4 regions of the Sporosarcina koreensis genome follow, and region 2 is predicted to be linked to each of the others. Evidence: riboswitches for the same ligand, from Rfam matches in the RefSeq annotation. Region 2 holds a riboswitch; each other region holds the start of a gene.
What was found. Region 2 has a riboswitch for S-adenosylmethionine ahead of ACFPTP_RS04950 (methionine ABC transporter ATP-binding protein). Riboswitches for the same ligand answer to the same signal wherever they lie in the genome.
Positions count from the first base shown of each region.

Region 1: another riboswitch for S-adenosylmethionine. It lies ahead of ACFPTP_RS17950 (O-acetylhomoserine aminocarboxypropyltransferase/cysteine synthase family protein); the one in region 2 lies ahead of ACFPTP_RS04950 (methionine ABC transporter ATP-binding protein).
Region 3: another riboswitch for S-adenosylmethionine. It lies ahead of ACFPTP_RS01360 (bifunctional homocysteine S-methyltransferase/methylenetetrahydrofolate reductase); the one in region 2 lies ahead of ACFPTP_RS04950 (methionine ABC transporter ATP-binding protein).
Region 4: another riboswitch for S-adenosylmethionine. It lies ahead of metK (methionine adenosyltransferase); the one in region 2 lies ahead of ACFPTP_RS04950 (methionine ABC transporter ATP-binding protein).

Region 1 covers NZ_JBHSNP010000029.1:438,497-443,526, forward strand. Annotated here, with positions in the region: gene ACFPTP_RS17950 (O-acetylhomoserine aminocarboxypropyltransferase/cysteine synthase family protein) at 1-1,160, opposite strand, end outside; SAM riboswitch class I at 1,280-1,395, opposite strand; gene ACFPTP_RS17955 (glycerol-3-phosphate acyltransferase) at 1,701-2,336, shown strand; gene ACFPTP_RS17960 (sulfite exporter TauE/SafE family protein) at 2,491-3,258, opposite strand; gene ACFPTP_RS17965 (sulfurtransferase TusA family protein) at 3,324-3,551, opposite strand; gene ACFPTP_RS17970 (MBL fold metallo-hydrolase) at 3,578-4,690, opposite strand; partial or broken gene ACFPTP_RS17975 (rhodanese-like domain-containing protein) at 4,775-5,030, opposite strand, start outside.
Region 2 covers NZ_JBHSNP010000009.1:215,264-220,293, forward strand. Annotated here, with positions in the region: gene ACFPTP_RS04925 (acyl-CoA dehydrogenase family protein) at 1-1,396, shown strand, start outside; gene ACFPTP_RS04930 (arsenate reductase family protein) at 1,471-1,830, shown strand; gene gcvH (glycine cleavage system protein GcvH) at 1,911-2,294, shown strand; gene ACFPTP_RS04940 (toprim domain-containing protein) at 2,534-2,875, shown strand; gene ACFPTP_RS04945 (thioredoxin family protein) at 2,888-3,196, shown strand; SAM riboswitch class I at 3,253-3,357, shown strand; gene ACFPTP_RS04950 (methionine ABC transporter ATP-binding protein) at 3,454-4,467, shown strand; gene ACFPTP_RS04955 (methionine ABC transporter permease) at 4,460-5,030, shown strand, end outside.
Region 3 covers NZ_JBHSNP010000002.1:275,127-280,156, reverse strand. Annotated here, with positions in the region: gene ACFPTP_RS01370 (biotin transporter BioY) at 1-282, opposite strand, end outside; gene ACFPTP_RS01365 (histidine kinase) at 423-602, opposite strand; SAM riboswitch class I at 717-823, shown strand; gene ACFPTP_RS01360 (bifunctional homocysteine S-methyltransferase/methylenetetrahydrofolate reductase) at 943-2,790, shown strand; gene metH (methionine synthase) at 2,783-5,030, shown strand, end outside.
Region 4 covers NZ_JBHSNP010000008.1:110,528-115,557, reverse strand. Annotated here, with positions in the region: gene pckA (phosphoenolpyruvate carboxykinase (ATP)) at 1-1,361, opposite strand, end outside; SAM riboswitch class I at 1,534-1,652, shown strand; gene metK (methionine adenosyltransferase) at 1,834-3,042, shown strand; gene ACFPTP_RS03610 (gamma carbonic anhydrase) at 3,532-4,044, opposite strand; gene ACFPTP_RS03605 (alpha/beta fold hydrolase) at 4,126-4,914, shown strand; gene ACFPTP_RS03600 (histidine phosphatase family protein) at 4,934-5,030, shown strand, end outside.

The DNA.
Region 1 (5,030 bases), on a different contig from region 2:
TGCTGATGTGTCGTTGATGCCGGGTGAATAATCAGTGATTTTGCATCGCCCACGTTCGCGACATGCGACCATAGCGTAATATTATCGATCACTTTGCGCCCTGCTTCACGTCCGCCTTTAATACCGAAAACGATGATCGAGCCGAAGCCGTTTTTCAAATATTTCTTGGCATTTTCATACGTCGGGTGATCTTCAAGTCCTGTGTAAGTGACCCATTCCACAGACGGATGAGCCTGTAGGAATTCAGCCACTTTCACAGCATTTTCATTATGGCGTGTCACACGCAAATGGAGCGTCTCCAGCCCTTGAAGGAAGTTGAATGCACTGTCAGGATCTAGACATGGCCCGAAGTCGCGCAGCAATTGGACGCGGAGCTTCGTAGCGAATGCCGCTCCCGCCGTGTCAATTCCGTAGCGCAAACCGTGGTATGTTGCATCAGGCTCCGTGAAGCCCGGAAACTTGCCTCTCGTCCAGTCGAATTTCCCTGCATCGACAACGACACCGCCGATTGTCGTTCCGTGGCCGCCGATCCATTTCGTTGCGGAATGAATGACGACGTCCGCTCCGAACTCGATTGGATTCGATCCGTATGGGGATGCGAATGTGTTATCGATAATGAACGGAATTTCATTCTCATGGGCGATGTTTGCGACCGCTTCGATATCGAGCACTTGAAGGCTCGGGTTTCCGATTGTTTCAGCGAAAATCGCTTTCGTTTTATCTGTAATCGCGGCACGGAAGTTCTCAGGTTCGTCCGCGTCCACGAATTTCACATTGATACCGTAGCGAGGGAGCGTGACGGCGAATAAGTTATACGTACCGCCGTATAGATTGCCCGCAGCGACGATTTCGTCCCCTGCTCCTGCGATGTTCAAAATGGAAAAGGCAATGGCAGCCATTCCGGAAGACAGAGCGACTGCGGCAGTCCCGCCTTCTAAAAGCGCAACCCGCTCTTCAAAAACGGCAACGGTCGGATTCGTGATCCGTGTGTAGATATTGCCTGCTTCCTGCAGGGCAAATAAGTTTTGGGCATGTTCAGTGTCGCGGAAAACAAATGCGGTAGTACGGTGGATCGGCACAGCGCGTGAGCCTGTAACAGGGTCCGGCTTTTGGCCTCCGTGTAAGAGAAGAGTTTCTGGTTGAAGTTGATGGTTTGTCATTGTTATTACCTCCAGTGGATTTTTTAAGATGAAAAGGCAATGCGGAGGCGTTGGGGGTTTTGGAATAAAAAAAATAACCCCTTTCGCTAAGAGAAGGGTTACGCTTTCGCTTATTCCTCCTCTTATCTTTCAGACCGTTTTCACGAATCTGTAGGAAGTAGCACCTTTGCAAGTTCGTCACTTGCCGGTTGCCGGGCATCGCAGGGCCTAGTCCCTCCGCCGCTCTTGATAAGAGTTTGGGTATTCAGTTTTTCATCTTGTTGAACAGTATAGGAGACTATTTTTTAAAAGTCAAGGGGTGAATTTATTTTTTTCTGAAACTTGCGCTTTATCTGAGGTGTTATAATAGTTTTTAGTAGTTGGACTGGGCGTGCTTGGCTCTGAGCAAGGTTAAGCCGCATGATGCGCTCGTTTCAGGCGGTTGGAACAGCGTTTCAGGCGGTCGCCAGTCTACTTCAGGCGATTGAAGCATCGTTTCAGGCGGTTGCCAGCCTACTTTAGGCGAAGGATAACGTAATCTATGTATCGTGGGGGATTCTTATGACATTATGGATTTTAGCTACTATAGTTTGTGGATATTTGGTCGGCTGCTTGCATGGATCAACAGTCGCTCTCTGGATTTCGGGGGTTAATTTGAAAGAGACCGGAGTGAAAAATGCCGGGGCGTCGAATGCGATGATCGTTCTCGGGAAACGGTATGGCGCACTTGTTGCATTGATTGATATTGGCAAAGGCATCTTCTCGGTCATTGCTGTAAGATTACTTGCCGGACATTTCGGACTGCCGGCGGAAGCCATCACATTGCTATTATTCGTTGTCGGGGCCGCTGTCATATTTGGCCATAACTTTCCTTTCCATATGAAGTTCAACGGCGGGAAAGGTACCGCAACAGTGATTGGGGTTTTATTCGCCATCGACTGGCGGTTCGGACTTGCCGGGTTCATCCTATTCATTCTTGTGGCCATCCTGTCAGACATTCTTGTTTTCGGCGTCATCATGTTATATATTACTCTCTTGGCTATGGCCGTTTGGCTCGAAGGCTATTGGCCGATACTGATTGCAGTATTGCTTTTCATAATGGCCATCTGGAAGCATATTGAAAACTTCAAACGGATACTTAAGGGGACTGAGCCGCGTATTCGCACTTCATTCAAGAAAAAACAGAAGCACTCGTGATGAGGCTTCTGTTTTTTCTCGTTTTGCGCGAGTATTGGAGGTTTTTGCGCATATTCAGGCTGATTATGCGCGAGTTAAGGCATGTTTTGCGCGAATTTAGGCTAGTTATGCGCGAATTAACACTAGTTATGCTCATTTCAGGACTTTAGACCTTCTAAAAATCCATCCAAATCTTCACAGCGGTCGCTAAAATCAACACCGCCAATACCCCCTGCAACACTTTCGTATTCATCTTCTGTCCTGCTTTTGCACCTAGTGGCGCGGCGAGGATGCTTGCTATGATCATGACCGCAGCCGGCCCGTAAAGAACCTGGTCCGTCATAATCTTCCCTACAGTCGAGCCGATCGACGAGATGAATGTGATCGCAAGCGATGTTGCAATTGTCATGCGCGTCGGGATTTTCAAGACGACGAGCATGATTGGTACAAGAATGAATGCCCCTGCAGCGCCGACGATGCCAGCCGCAATCCCAACGATGAAGGCAAGCACGGCTGCAAGCCATTTATCGAAAACAACTTGATCCGCCGGGATATCATCCAATCCTTTTTTCGGAATGAACATCATGATGGCCGCAATCGTTGCCAAGACTCCATACACAAGATTGATGCTTCCTTCAGAAATCAAATTGGAACCATATCCCCCGATGAAGCTTCCGACTAAAATTGCACTGCCCATATAGATGATCAACGTCTTATTGAGATAGCCGCTTTTTCGATACGCCCATACGCCGGAGATTGTCGCGAAGAACACTTGAATCGCGCTGATTCCTGAAACTTCATGCGCAGAGAATGCGACAAGTCCGAGCATTGGCGGAATATATAACAGCATCGGGTATTTGATGATCGATCCGCCGATTCCGACCATGCCGGAAACGAAGGATCCTATAAATCCGATGAGGAAAATCGTTATAAGAAATGTCATATCCAAAAGTTCCAACCTCCTTAATTAGGAAAAGGGTATCTGCTCAGATACCCCCTTCCCTACTATTAGCCTTTCTTAATATAAAACGTGAAGACGCCTGCTTCTTCTTTTTGGTCGACCATTTCGTGGCCGCTGGATTTTGCCCATGCTGTCAGATCTGCCATAGATCCTTTGTCAGTCGCCTGAATTTCAAGGATTTCCCCTATCTCCATTTCCTTCATCGTCTTTCTTGCACGTACAACCGGCATTGGGCATGCCAACCCTTTTGCGTCTAATAGTTTTGTAATGTTCATTTTTCATCTTCTCCTTTTTGATTAAATTACCTTACCGCACAGCGATTCGGTCCGATTTCCATTTCACGCTGTGTTTCTTCGTCAGGCGTGATTTTACCCATGTTCGTCTGGCGGATTTCTTGGTAAGCATTTGGTTGAGGCGGCAAGTTTCCTGTCACCATTTGACGGAATTCCTGTTCATCCTCGATATTCAAGCCGTGGTTTTTCGCGAACAGAGTCCCTAACTTTTCCGAAACACTTCCGTCATCATTCAACTCTTCGATGATCATGAAGTGTGCTGGAAGAACGAGCAGATCTTCCGCCAACTGACGGTAACGGCTATATAGAGTTTCACGTAGATCACCAACCCAATCTTCTGCCAATCCCGCAAGGTCCGGACGCCCGATCGAATCGATGAATAAAATATCTCCTGACAATAAATAAGCATCATCGACAATAAACGAAGTGGAGCCGATTGTATGGCCTGGTGAGTAAATCGCCTGAATATCGATTTTCGATGTCCCTACCGTTATGACTCGGCCATCTTCCAGCGGTTCGTAATCAAATGTCACTTCTGTTGCATCTTTCGGTGGCAGCCAGTACGTTCCATTCACAGCTTCGGCAATTTGGCGTCCGCCGGAGATGTGGTCTGCATGCAAATGTGTATCGAGCACATTCGTAATCTTCACGTCCAATTGATTTGCAAAATCAAGGAATACATCCGTCATTCTTGTCGCATCCACAATCGCTGCTTCTCCATTCGATACGACCATGTAAGAGAGGCAGCCTTTTCCGATGCGCACGAATTGATAGATCGCGCCGCCGTCCTTCAAGTCTCCCACCTTCACCGTTTCCAAATGTTCGCTCCATGCCTTCATGCCGCCTTGCAAATAGGAAGCCTTGCGTCCTGCCTCGGCAAGCATTTCCGCAACAAAAATCGAGGAACCTTCCTTCGCGCAGACGACGAGAACGTCTTGATCCGTCGGAAGTTGATCGAGGATTTCTTCCACGCCATCAAGTAATTCGAAATAAGGGATATTCAAGTACTGGATGTTTTCCCCTTCAATCTTCCAATCTGCAAAAGCATCTTCATTACGAACATCCAAAATGAAGAAACTGTCTTTATTGATTACTTTCTTTGCGACTTCTCCAGCGGTCATCGGTGTTACTGCGCTATCCCACTTCATGCCCACGGGGGTATTTTTGTTTGTAAAAAAATCCTCAATCGGACCTTCCCAGGCCAACATTCCGCCCGCCATGTTCACAGCTTTGTATCCGTAACTTTCCAAGAGATTTGTCGCCTGTCCGCTGCGGCCTCCAGAACGGCAAACCATAATATATTCCTTCGATTTATCCAATTCATTCATACGGAACTCCAACAATCCAAGCGGGATATTAAGAGCGCCTGGGATTTTCCCTTCAGCAACTTCGTCCACTTCACGGACATCGATCAGATTGAGGGCCTGCCCTGCAGTTAGTTTTGCTTCGATTTCTTTTACT
Region 2 (5,030 bases):
ACAGAAGAAAAAGTATTTGCCGAACTCCGTATCCGGCGATAAAATTTCCGCTTATGCATTGACTGAACCCGGCTCCGGATCTGACGCGCTTGGTGCAAAGACAACAGCGAAGCTGAACGAAGCCGGTACACACTATGTGTTGAATGGTGAAAAACAATGGATCACAAACGCGGGATTCGCAGATGTATTCGTCGTTTATGCGAAAGTGGATGGCGATAAATTCACGGCATTCATCGTTGAAAGGGAATTCCCAGGTGTATCCGTAGGTGCGGAAGAGAAGAAGATGGGCATCAAGTCGTCTTCTACTCGTACATTGATCCTTGAAGATGCGCAAGTTCCTGTTGAAAACCTGTTAGGTGAAATCGGCAGAGGGCATATCATCGCATTCAACATTTTGAACATCGGCCGTTATAAACTGGGCGTAGGTACAGTCGGCGGTTCCAAACGTGCTTTTGAATTGGCGGTTACGTACGCGAATCAGCGCCAACAGTTCAAAACTCCGATTTCTTCATTCAACCTGACAAAAGAAAAGCTTGCAACGATGGCATCAAAGATCTATGCGACGGAAAGCTTAATCTACCGTACAGTAGGGTATTTCGAAGAGCGCAACAGCCAAATGACTCCGGAACAGCAAAAAGACGGAAAAGCGGTTGCAGCTTCCATTGCAGAATATGCAATCGAATGCTCCATCAACAAAGTTGTCGGTTCCGAAGTGCTTGACTACGTCGTTGACGAGGCTGTCCAATTGCATGGCGGATACGGGTTCATGCAAGAGTATGAAGTTGAGCGCGCTTACCGCGATTCCCGCATTAACCGTATCTTTGAAGGAACGAATGAAATCAACCGTATGATCGTTCCGGGAACGTTCTTGAAGAAGGCGATGAAAGGCGAATTGCCTTTACTTGAACAGGCGCAAAAATTGCAGGAAGAGCTGCTTATGATGATGCCGGAAGAAATCGGCGACGAAGCGCTTGCCCAAGAGAAAGTGCTCGTGAAAAACGCGAAGAAAATCGGTTTGCTTGCAGCTGGAATGGCGGCACAACGATTCGGCACTCAACTTGATAAAGAACAGGAAGTTCTCGTGAATATTGCTGACATCGCAAATAACATCTTCGCAATGGAATCCGCATTGCTCCGTACGGAGAAAGCAATCGCTAAAAATGGTGAAGAGAAAGAGCAACAGAAGATCCTTTACACTGAAATCTTCTGCCAAGAAGCGTTCGAAGCAATTGAGAAAGATGCGAAAGAAACTCTCCTTGCATCCGTCGAAGGCGATAACCAACGCATGATGCTATCTGCATTGCGTAAATTGACACGTTCGAATCCATACAACATCATCGCGAAAAAGCGCGAAGCATCCGTCAAATTGATTGACGCTGAAAAATACGTCGTTTGATAGGACACCGCCCGGGTTATTTTTATCCCGGGCGGCTTCTCTGTTATACTTGGGGAAAATGGAGGTGTTGCGAATTGTCTTTAATATATTACGGTTACCCGAAATGTGGGACATGCAGGAAAGCGAAAAAGTGGTTGGAAACCGCGGGGTTGGAATTCGTAGATGTCAACATCGTTGAAAATCCACCGTCAAAAGAGGAGCTTCAACAAATGATCGGGAACTCCGGCTTGGATATTAAGAAGTTCTTCAATGTGAGCGGCATGAAATACCGGGAATTGAATTTGAAGGATAAACTGCCCGAGATGACGGATGACGAGAAGGTCGAGCTGCTGGCGACGGATGGCATGCTGATGAAAAGACCGCTTGTGACAGATGGCGCGAAAGTGACTGTCGGCTTCAAGGAAGACCAGTTTGAAGAAGTTTGGGGAGCCTAATATACTTTCTTGTCTTTAGCTTCGGAATATGTCAAAATTGAATGGAAATCAATAATTGTATACTTATGGAGGGGTACGGGATGAGCACACCTAAAGAATTTCGTTATTCAGAAGAACATGAGTGGGTAAAAGATGAAGGCGGAAAGTATCGTATCGGTATTACACATTTCGCACAATCCGAACTTGGCGATATCGTTTTCGTTGAATTGCCGCAAGTTGGAGACGAAGTGAAAGCAGACGAGCCATTCGGCAGTGTCGAGTCAGTGAAAACTGTTTCTGAACTGTATGCTCCGATCAGCGGTAAAGTTGTTGAAGTGAACGAGGAATTGGAAGACAGCCCTGAATTGGTGAACGAATCTCCATTTGAAGGTGCTTGGATGATCGTTGTAGAAGCATCAGACGAATCCGAACTCGATAAACTCATGTCAGCTGAAGACTACGACAAAATGACTGTCGGCGAGTAATCGTTTAAGTGGCGCCTGGATCTTTAACTCCGGCGCTTTTTTCAATGGATGGGAAACGATAAATTCCAGGTATGATGGGTAAACTTCTAATGCGGTAGTTTCATCTAGCTTCGGGTGGCAGCCTCTCGGGTCGCTTCGGGCTTAAAAGAAAAGGCAAAAACCGCCTTTTTTTCAAGCCCTCCAGCGCCTGTCGAGGCTAATCGCCGCCCTACGCTTTTGTTTAAGGGGGTGTCGTGCAAGTGGAACATCAAAAAGTCCTGATCGTCGAAGGCGGATCGGATCGGAAGCGATTGCAAAAGGTGCTGGCGGAACCGGTTGAAATCATATGCACGAACGGGACTGTGAGCCCTTATCGCATCGAGGAGATCCTTTTGCCTTATGAGGATTGCGAACTGTTCGTGTTTCTGGATGCCGATGAATCCGGCGATAAAATCAGGTCTTTATTCAAAAGATATTATCCGGAAGCGACCCATCTTTATACGGAACGGACGTATCGCCAAGTCGAAACGACGCCGTACCGTGTGCTTGCCGCCGTCCTCCTCTCTGAGAATTTTGAGGTGCATCCCGAATTTTTACTTTGAAGGTGATCAATTGTGACCAATATCGAAAACTGGACACGTGAGCAATGGGAAATGAGCAAATTAGATTTTCCGGAATCGATATATTATTTATATACGCCGATGTGCGGAACTTGTGCAGTTGCTTCGAAAATGATGGAAGTCATTGCTGCTATGAAACCAAATTTGCCGATTGGGAAGGCGGATCTGAATTATGTAGAGGACCTCGCTGTCGACTATGAAATCGAAAGTGTCCCTTGTCTTTTAATCCAGAAGAGTGGGGAAGTCGTCCATAAAATCTATGCTTTTCAATCTATTCCGCATCTTCTTGAGAAAATAGGTTGACAGTAGTCAGCAAGCCATGATATAAGTATATCTATTAACTTTAACTGAATATGTCGCTCTTATAAAGAGAGGTGGAGGGAAGTGCCCTATGAAGCCCGGCAACCGTCACGGAAGTGAAATGGTGCCAAGTCACACAAAGCGTTTGCTTTGAGAGATGAGAGATCGGATTGACGTTTATTTGATATAACGTTTTAGCCTTTCTGCTTATCCGCGGAAAGGTTTTTATTTTGGACAAGATAGTGGTAGAGGTGATAATGATGATCCAACTGAAAGACGTGAAAAAAAGGTTCGGCCGGACGAATGATGAAATTCTGGCGGTGGACGGTGTGTCCCTAACGATTGATGAGGGTGAAATCTTTGGCATCATCGGTTACAGCGGTGCCGGGAAAAGTACATTGATTCGCCTATTGAATGGGCTAGAGACTCCGACAACGGGGACAATCAAAATCGGAAACCGTGAAATATCGGCCTTTACAGGTAAAGAGCTGCGGGAAGCAAGACAAAAGATAAGCATGATATTCCAACATTTCAATTTGCTTTGGTCCCGTACAGTGAAGCAAAACATAGCATTCCCGCTTGAAATCGCCGGAGTGAAAAAGGCAGACCGCGAACGGAAAGTGGCGGAACTGATTGAGCTCGTCGGATTGAGTGGCAGGGAAGATGCTTATCCTTCCGAACTTTCCGGCGGTCAAAAGCAGCGTGTCGGAATTGCTCGCGCATTGGCAAATGATCCTGAAGTGCTGCTTTGTGATGAAGCGACTTCCGCGCTTGACCCGGAAACGACAGATGCGATTCTGGATCTGTTGACAAATATTAATGAACGGCTTGGTTTGACGATTGTACTGATTACGCATGAAATGCATGTCATCCGGAAAATCTGCCATCGCGTGGCGGTCATGGAAGCCGGGAAAGTCGTAGAAATCGGTCCGGTGCTGGATGTGTTCCAGTCCCCGCAAGCTCCGATTACAAAACGGTTCGTTTCCCAAGTGACGGAACCGGCTGGAACCGATCAAGCGATAGCTCATTTGCCGGGAGGGACGCTCATCAAACTCGTATTTGTCGGGGAGAAGACAGAGCATCCTGTGTTGGCAAGCTTGATCCGGAAATTCGATGTCGACGTGAATATCGTCCAAGGGAATATCTCCCATACAAAAGGCGGCGCTTATGGCTCACTCATTTTACAGCTTCTCGGCAATGAAAATGATATTGATACAGCGATTGCCTATCTCCATGAACTAGGCGTACAGACAGAGGTGATCGGCAATGAATGAAGAACTATTTCAACATGTTAACTGGGATAAAATGTGGGAAGCAACAGTTGAAACATTATATATGACAGGAATCTCCACTTTATATACATTCATTTTCGGGATTGTTCTCGGCGTGCTCCTATTCTTATCAAGCCCAGGCCAGCTTTGGAAAAATAAATTGGTATACGGCATTACGGGAGCTTTCGTCAATATATTCCGCTCAATCCCTTTTATTATTTTGATCATACTCATTATCCCTTTCACAACCTTGCTCGTTGGATCGATGCGTGGTCCGGAAGCGGCCATCCCGGCTCTCGTCATCGGGGCTGCCCCGTTTTATGCGCGGATGGTCATGATCGGCTTGCGTGAAATCGATAGAGGCGTTATCGAAGCTGCGAGATCGATGGGTGCGAAAACAAGTACAATCATCTTCAAAGTGCTGCTGCCCGAATCGATGCCCGCGCTCATTTCTGGAATTACGGTAACGGCGATTGCGCTCGTCGGCTATACGGCGATGGCAGGCGTCATCGGAGCAGGCGGGCTCGGGAACCTTGCCTATTATGAAGGATTCCAGAGAAGCCGGA
Region 3 (5,030 bases), on a different contig from region 2:
TATAGCGCCGAAGCCCCCATAGAACTTCGCAAAAACAGGTGCCCCTGCCAATCCCACGACCGCATAAACCGTCATCGAAATTGCGCCAAGACGGCTTCCAAGAATTAATCCTGCCAAGACGGCGAAAAAGGTTTGCAACGTAATCGGCACCCCGCCAATCATAAGGAACGGCACAAACGTTGTAATATTCGCTCCGATCATCATCAATGCCGCAAACATTCCACAATAGACGAGACTAAGCGGGCTCATTCCGCTTTTTGTTTTCACTGTAACTGTTGTCATAATCCACCTCGTGATTTGAGTTATCTTTAATAGAATAAAAGTTAACTTAAATTGTGTCAACCTGTTTTTATTTTGAGTTAACCATCATTACGGAGTAAAAAAACCGACAGCTAAATTGGCTATCGGTTCGTGTATCAACGTCAGTTGTCTTCGCTTTTCGGAAATAAAAAATGGGCAATAATCCCGCTTAGGATGGCGGCGCCTATTGTTATCCACACTCTGGATGTCCCAGGTACTTCTTGAAAGTTTTTGGAGAGCATCCACCATGAAATACCGGCGACAAGGAGTGCGATCGGAACGGCAAATTTGAAAATCCTCAACGTATTCACCTTCTACTTTTTGTTCATATGCCAATTCTATCACAATTCGGCTATTGACGTATCAAACAATTAACGATATGATGTTTTAAATTATTCAAACAACTGCATAACCATTTCTTATCAAGAGAAGCTGAGGGACTGGCCCGTCGAAGCTTCAGCAACCAGCCGTATTCGGTCAGGTGCTAATTCCAGCAGGTCGCTATCGGCTTGGCAGATGAGAAGGAGCGAGCTACATCGCATATTCAAAGCCTTCTTTTTTCAGCGAAGGCTTTTTTATTTTTCAATTCTGTCGAAATTTTTTGTATGGGAAATTGCAGAGATGAAGAAAGGATGATTTCTTATGAGATTGCTTGATCGGTTGAAAGATAATGTACTAGTGGCGGATGGCGCGATGGGGACGCTGCTTTATTCATATGGCATCGACTTCAGTTATGAGGAATTGAACGTGGAGAAGCCTGAAATCATTGAGAAGATCCACCGCGAATATATCGATGCAGGGGCGGATGTCATCCAGACGAATACATATGGCGCCAACTCGCTGAAGCTTGCTCGTTACGGATTGGAGAACCGCGTGAAGGAATTCAACGAGGCGGCGATCCGGATTGCGAAGCGCGCAGCCGCGCCAGGCAATCAGTACGTGCTCGGCACGATCGGCGGGTTGAGGGGCATCCGGAAAAGCGATGCGTCGCTTGCCGAAGTGCTTACAATCGTGAGTGAACAGGCGGATGCTTTGCTGTCAGGTGACCCTGATGGACTGTTGCTTGAAACGTATTATGATTTTGAAGAATTGTCGACGGTCGTCACCGAACTGCGGAAACTCACAGATGTTCCGCTCATTGCGCAAGTCGCGATGGATGAGCCCGGTGTGCTGCAAAATGGAATGCATCTCAATGACGCCCTTCATCAGCTCGAATCGCTTGGTGCGGATATTGTCGGCGTCAATTGCCGGTTAGGCCCTTTCCATACGATACAGGCATTTGAAAACGTGACGATTCCGGAGAAGGCGTTCTTGTCCGCAGCCCCGAATGCAAGCTTGCTTGATGTCGAGGACGGCAGGATTGTCTATGCTTCCGAAGCCGATTATTTCGGACGGGCGGCAACATTCCTTCGCGAAGAGGGCGTCCGTCTGATCGGCGGATGCTGCGGAACGACGCCGAAGCATATCACGGCTGCGAAAAAGCAGTTGGCTGGGCTGCCGCCAGTGATAGAGAAAACCGTTTCCCCGCAGAAGCCGATCATCATCCGTGAAGCGGAGCCTGCAAAACAGGTCCCACTTCACATAAAAGCGAAGACGGAGCGGACGGTCATCGTAGAGCTTGATACACCGCGCCATTTGGAAACGGAGCAATACTTTGAAGGCGCGAAACAATTGCAAGCAGCCGGAGTCGACGCCGTCACGTTGGCGGATAACTCACTCGCCTCCCCTCGCATCAGCAATATGGCGATGGGATCGATGTTGAAGCATGAACATAATATACGTCCGCTCGTCCACTTGACGTGCCGTGACCATAACTTGATCGGACTGCAATCCCATCTCATGGGGCTCGACGCGCTTGGCATCCATGACATCCTTGCCGTCACGGGCGATCCGACGAAAGTTGGCGATTTCCCTGGCGCAACGAGCGTCTATGACGTCTCCAGCATGGAGCTCTTGCAGCTCATCAAACAATTGAACGAAGGAATTTCATTCACAGGCAAGCCGCTTCGCAAAAAAGCGAAATTCTCGGTCGCCGCGGCGTTCAATCCGAATGTCCGCGTCCTTGACCGCGCCGTGCAGCGGCTTGAAAAGAAAATTGAATGCGGGGCGGATTATTTCATCACCCAGCCCGTTTACACGAAAGAGAAGATCGTCGATATTTACGAGGCGACGAAGCATTTGGATACACCGATCTTCATCGGTATCATGCCGCTGACGAATATCCGGAACGCGGAATTCCTGCATCATGAAGTGCCGGGCATCAAGCTATCCGAAGAAGTGCTCGAAAGGATGGCCGCATGCGGGGATGACCGTGCAAAAGCGACACGTGAAGGCATCGATATCGCGAAGGAATTGATTGACACAGCCGCAGAATACTTCAACGGCATCTATATCATTACACCGTTCCTCCGCTACGACATGTCGTTGGAACTGATCAGCCATATTAGAAAGCTAGACGCGGAGAAGGAGAGGAGTATTGTCCATGCCTAAACATCCAATTGAACAACAATTGAAAGATAGAATCCTCATCATAGACGGAGCGATGGGCACGATGCTGCAAGCGGAAGACCTCTCGGCAGACGATTTCGGCGGAGAGGAATACGAAGGCTGCAACGAATACTTGAACATTCTTCGACCCGATATCCTTGATAAAATCCACCGTGCCTATTTGGAGGCGGGGGCGGATATTATCTGCACGAACACATTCGGGGGCACTCCCCTTGTACTGGACGAATTCAGCCTCGGCCACCGCACCTCTGAAATTAATAAAAGAGCTGTGGAAATCGCGAAACAGTGCGCAACCGATTATTCGACACCCGATTGGCCGCGTTTCGTCGCCGGAGCGATCGGCCCGACAACGAAGACGCTTTCCGTCACAGGAGGCATTACATTCGATAAGCTTTCCGAAGACTTCTACGTCCAAGCGAAAGCTTTGATCAAGGGCGGCGCCGATCTTTTATTGATGGAAACGAGCCAGGATATGCTCAATGTGAAAGCAGGAACCATCGGAATCAAGCGGGCTTTTGACGAAACGGGCACCGAGCTACCTGTCATGATTTCGGGGACAATCGAGCCGATGGGAACGACATTGGCCGGGCAAAGCATCGAGGCATTCTATATTTCCATCGAGCATATTAAGCCGCTTTCCGTCGGATTGAACTGTGCGACGGGACCGGAATTCATGACCGATCACCTGCGCTCACTTTCCGATCTTGCGACAAGCTTCGTCACTTGTTATCCGAACGCCGGACTGCCCGACGAAGAGGGCCATTATCATGAATCGCCGGCATCCTTATCCCAGAAGCTGAAAGGGTTTGCGGAAAAAGGATGGCTGAACATGGTCGGCGGCTGTTGCGGAACGACTCCTGACCATATCCGTGCGATCCGAGAGGCGGTTGACGGCCTCGCACCGCGGCAGCAGCCTGAGGACGGGCATGAGCACGCCGTTTCGGGCATTGAACCGTTATTGTATGATCCTTCAATGCGTCCGCTATTGATCGGCGAGCGGACGAACGTCATCGGGTCCAGGAAGTTCAAGCGGCTGATCGTCGAGGAGAAATTCGAGGAAGCGTCCGAGATCGCGCGTGCTCAAGTGCGCGGCGGCGCCCATGTCCTCGATATCTGCCTCGCGAATCCTGACCGGGATGAGCTCGAAGACATGAAGAACTTCATGCAGGAAGTCGTCAAAAAGGTGAAAGTGCCGCTCGTCATCGATTCGACCGATGAAAAAGTCATCGAAGAGGCATTGAAATTCTCGCAAGGGAAAGCGATCATCAACTCCATCAACTTGGAGGACGGCGAGGAACGATTCGATGCGGTGCTCCCTCTCGTGAAGAAATTCGGTGCAGCCGTCGTAGTCGGAACAATCGACGAAATCGGGATGGCAGTGACGCGGGAACGGAAGCTCGAAATCGCGGAACGTTCCTATGATCTTTTAGTGAATAAATGGGGAATCGCCCCTGAAGATATCATTTTCGATCCGCTCGTGTTCCCTGTTGGAACGGGTGATGCACAATACATCGGGTCCGCAGTTGAAACGATCGAGGGCATCCGGCTGATCAAAGAGAAAATGCCGAGATGCTTGACAACGCTCGGCGTGAGCAACGTGTCGTTCGGGCTGCCCCCTGTCGGCCGGGAAGTGCTGAACGCGGTGTACTTGTATCATTGCACCCAGGCCGGACTCGATTACGCGATTGTCAATACAGAGAAGTTGGAACGGTATGCTTCCATTCCGGAAAAGGAAATCAATCTGGCGAACGACCTCCTCTTCCATACGACGGATGAGACGCTTGCGGATTTCACTAATTTCTATCGGGATAAGAAGAAGGAGAAGACCGAGGACGATATTCCGAAGACGGTTCCTGAACGGTTGGCTTATTATGTCGTCGAAGGGACGAAGGAAGGGCTGATCCCTGATTTGGAAGCCGCGCTCAAGATGTACGATACACCGCTCGAGGTCATTAACGGACCGTTGATGGAAGGGATGTCGGAAGTCGGCCGCCTATTCAATGATAACCAGCTGATCGTCGCGGAAGTTTTGCAAAGTGCGGAAGTGATGAAGGCGTCGGTTTCATTCCTCGAGCAGTTCATGGAGAAGAAAGAGGATGATTCCGGCAAAGGGAAAATCGTGTTGGCGACGGTCAAAGGGGATGTCCATGACATCGGGAAAAACCTAGTCGACATCATTTTGAGCAATAACGGGTACCGCGTCATCGATATCGGCATTAAAG
Region 4 (5,030 bases), on a different contig from region 2:
CCGGCAATCGCTGCATTGACCATAGTACGTGTATGTTTCAATGCCATACGTTTACCTACGCCGTATTCGCCGCCAGTCCAACCAGTGTTGACAAGGAATACTTGGGCGTTATGTTCATCGATGTTCTTCCCGAGCATTTCCGCATAGACCGTTGCAGGCAATGGAAGGAAAGGAGCTCCAAAGCAAGTGGAGAATGTTGCTTCCGGTGAAGTGACGCCGCGCTCAGTTCCCGCAAGCTTTGAAGTGAAGCCGCTTAGGAAGTGGTACATCGCTTGCTCTTTCGTCAACTTCGAGATCGGAGGCAATACGCCGAATGCATCTGCAGTCAAGAAGATGATCGTCTTCGGATGACCCGCTACTGATGGAACAGCAATATTGTCGATATAATGGATCGGATACGCTGCACGCGTGTTTTCAGTCAATGAATTGTCATCGTAGTCCGGCTTGCGCGTCTTCTCATCCAAAACGACATTTTCCAGAACGGAACCGAAACGGATCGCTCCGTAAATTTCAGGCTCTTTTTCTGCTGAAAGATTAATCGTTTTCGCATAGCAGCCGCCTTCAATATTGAATACGCCATGATCGGACCAGCCGTGCTCATCGTCACCGATCAATTTACGGTTAGCATCCGCGGAAAGAGTCGTTTTTCCTGTGCCGGAAAGACCGAAGAATAAAGCCACATCTCCTTCTTCACCGACGTTTGCCGAGCAGTGCATGGAAAGGATTCCGCGTTCAGGAAGCAAATAGTTCATGACGGAGAAGATCGATTTTTTCATTTCTCCCGCATATTCCGTACCGCCAATCAACACAATGCGCTTCTCAAGTGATACAATGATGAAGGTCTCGGATTTCGTTCCGTCCACTGCAGGATCCGCTTTGAATGTCGGAGCCGCAATGACTGTGAATTGTGCTTCATGCGTTTTCAATTCTTCTTCAGTCGGGCGGATGAACAGGTTATGGACGAAAAGGTTTTGCCATGCGAATTCATTGACGACTTGAATGGAAAGCTGGGAGTTTTTATCTGCTCCTGCAAAGCCTTTGAATACGAATAGCTCTTCCTTCGCTTTTAGGTGGTTAAGAACTTTCTTATATAATGAATCAAAGATTTCAGATGAGATTGGGCGGTTCACTTTGCCCCAGTCGATTTTGTCTTTTGAAGTCTCTTCTTCGACAATATACTTATCCTCAGGAGAACGGCCTGTATACTTTCCTGTCTCGGCAGTGAGGGCGCCGTCTGCGGAAAGTTTCGCTTCACCTCGGGAAGTCGCTTTTTCAACAAGTTCCGCCACTGAAGGCTGTATGTTTACGTTGTTGCCTGAAAGTAACTCGTGTAATCCGTTTTCAATTTTAGCTGAAATCATTTTTTGGTACCGTCCTTTGCATGTAATCCCATTTGATGGGTTTCATCACATTTCGTAAATAGTATAACACATTTAGAATAATAATCTATACTAATGAAAAACTCAAGTACATATGTCTAAAAATGTTTGACAAAGTGCAAACTTTTTCGTAGGATTGTTTATTGAACGGATACTCTTATCCCGAGCTGGCGGAGGGACAGGCCCTATGAAGCCCGGCAACCTGCGTGGACCATTTTGGCCGCGAGAAGGTGCCAAACCTGGAGCAAGGTTGAATTCCTTGGACGATAAGAGTGAAAGGTGCTGCTTTTGAAATTATGCCTTTCCTCATGTATATTTACGTGAGCGAAGGGCTTTTTATATTGTCAGGCCCTTAATCCTTGTGTATGTTGACGTCGAATCTCTAGGCGCTGAACTTACTGGGACAATTAGAGTACCGTATCAATATTTGCAAGCCGTTAAGGAGGAAACTACAATGACAAATCGCCGATTATTCACTTCGGAATCGGTAACAGAAGGACATCCGGACAAAATGTGCGATCAGATTTCTGACGCCATTTTGGACGCTATTTTAGAAGAAGACCCGAATGCACGCGTAGCGTGTGAAACGACAATTACGACAGGGCTCGTGCTTGTCATCGGAGAAATCACGACAACAACGTACGTAGACATCCCCAAAGTCGTGCGGGACACAGTGAAGGAAATCGGCTATACACGCGCTAAATTCGGATTCGACTGGGAGACGTCATCCGTGTTGACGTCCATCGACGAACAATCCCCTGATATCGCGGCGAGTGTCGATCAGGCGCTTGAGGCCCGCGAAGGGACAATGAGTGATGAAGAGCTTGAAGCGATTGGAGCAGGGGACCAAGGTTTGATGTTCGGTTATGCTTGCAATGAAACGCCGGAGCTTATGCCGATGCCGATCAGCTTATCCCATAAGTTGGCACGCAGGCTGGCGCAAGTTAGAAAAGATGATACGCTCGACTACTTGCGTCCGGATGGAAAAACGCAAGTGACGGTGGAGTATGATGAGGATAATAATCCGGTGCGGATTGATACGATCGTCATCTCGACTCAACACCATCCTGATATCACGTTGGAACAAATTCAACAAGACATTAAAGAACATGTCATCTACCCTGTCGTACCGGCAGAATTACTTGATGAAGAGACAAAATACTTCATTAACCCATCTGGCCGTTTCGTTATCGGCGGACCGCAAGGGGATGCAGGCTTGACAGGTCGGAAAATCATCGTTGACACATATGGCGGCTATGCACGTCATGGCGGCGGTGCATTCTCCGGAAAAGACGCGACAAAAGTTGACCGTTCAGCATCCTATGCTGCGCGTTACGTAGCGAAGAACATCGTAGCGGCTGGGCTCGCGGATCGTTGCGAAGTTCAATTGGCTTACGCAATCGGTGTTGCAAAACCGGTTTCAATTTCCATCGATACGTTCGGAACAGGCAAAGTCGAGGAAAGCAAACTCGTCGAAATCGTACGTGAGCTATTCGACTTACGTCCGGCAGGCATCATTAAAATGCTCGACCTGCGCCGCCCGATCTATAAGCAGACTGCAGCATACGGCCATTTCGGACGCACTGACGTCGAACTCCCTTGGGAACAGACGGACAAAGCGGAAGAATTGATTGCGAAAGCAGGATTGACTGTTTATGAGTAAATGAAAAGAAGCAGCACATCGATAAAAGATGTGTTGCTTTTTTTATGACTATAAAGATGAAACTACCCACTTAAAATTGCAAGGGCTCAATTATTTGCACACGGGTTCGATTATTCTATCAAGGGTTCCATTATTCCAACAAAGGCTCCATTAACCGTGCAAGGGCTCAATTATTGGGGAACTTTATGGGAATTCATAGCGTTTATTATAGTACTAGAAAAGTGAGGCAGGCGATTCAATAATGGCGATCAGCTTTTTAGTGTTGCTCGGATTTATCGGTTTAGTTGCTTGTGCCATCGTGGCAGGAATCATCATTTTGTTAGTTTCCAATAAATAAAGGTGCTGCCCAATTGAGCAGCACCCATTTTACTTAGTCCAGCTTCGTGTAGCAGCCGCTCGGGGTCATAAGCCAAAGTTGCTGTGTGGCACAGATCGCCACTTCGCATCTTCGTCTTATGCCTGTAGCAGCTAACCGCCACACTCCGCTTTTTACTTAGTCATTTCCTTATAAATCCGGCCCTTTTCAACATAACTGTTCAAGACGCGTTCCATCTCCGCCCGGTCGTCGTCATTCAATTCTCGGACCACTTTTGCAGGTGAACCGAGCGCAAGGCAGCCTGGGGGAATTTTCTTACCGGGCGGGACGAGGCTTCCCGCCCCGATGAATGCTCCTTCGCCGATTTCAGCTCCGTCCAAAATGATGGCACCCATTCCGATGAGCGCGCCTTTCCGGACGATGCAACTATGTAGAAGTGCTTTATGGCCGACTGTTACATCATCTTCAATCAATAAAGTCTTTCCCGGACTTTGATGCAGACAGCTTAAGTCCTGGATGCTGACCCGTTCTCCGATGATCGTCGGGGCGACATCTCCTCTGATGACCGTATTGAACCAGATGGAACTGTTTGCTCCGATTGTTACATCGCCTGTTATCGTTACATAATCCGCTACATAGACGGAAGGATCGATTTGCGGCGTTTTTCCGTTGTACGAATAAATCATGAAACGTCTCCTCTTTTCTAAAAATCATGTATAATTTATCGTAACACAAAACTTTCATTTACATATAGGGGAGGTGAGTCCATGTGGAAATGGGAAGCGGAAGGGCAGCCAAAAGCGGTTGTGGTAATTGTCCATAATGCTTACGAACATCATCGGCGTTATGCGTGGCTCATTCAAAAGCTGCGTACTGGCGGGTTCCATGTCGTCACCAGCGATTTGCCGGGACATGGTTCCGAAAGCGGAAGAAGAACCCATGATGAACCATTCGAGTCCTATGTGGACCATGTGAAGAAGATGATCGACATTGCACTCCAGGATAATCTGCCTTTATTCGTGCTTGGACATGGGCTTGGCGCCACGCTAGTCATGCATATATTACAGCGTGAAAAACTGGAATGCGCAGGCTTCATTTTCAGTTCCCCTTGGCTCTCCATGAAGCATCAGCCATCCAAGTTTTCGGGGGTGCTGACGAAGCTTTCAAGTTCCATGAAAGTGAACCATGACATTACAATTGAAATGCTGACGCGCAACTATGATATGTACGTAGAGTTCCAGAATGATCGAGACTATAGCTCCGTTATCGTTACATCTTGGTACCGGGAGCTGCTTGCCATGATGAAATCGATCATGAGTCATGAAGAAAGCATCTTTGACACCCCGATTCTTATGCATACAGGGGAACATGATAAAATTTCAGATGTCTCTTTTGCGAAGAGATGGCTGCTGAAACAGCGGCTATCCGAATTTCAATACAAGGAATGGAAAAGGCTGTACCATGATCTTTATCAAGAGCCTGAGCGGGAAGAAGTGTATTTGTATGTTGAATCATTCATGAACAATGTACTCCGATCGCTTGGCTATATTGTTTAACTCAAAACCATAAGGGGGAGTGGTTATTTTGACGACTATCGGGTTTGTAAGGCATGGCGTGACTGCGTGGAACAAGGAAGGCAGAGCGCAAGGCAGTTCGGATGTCCCTTTGGATG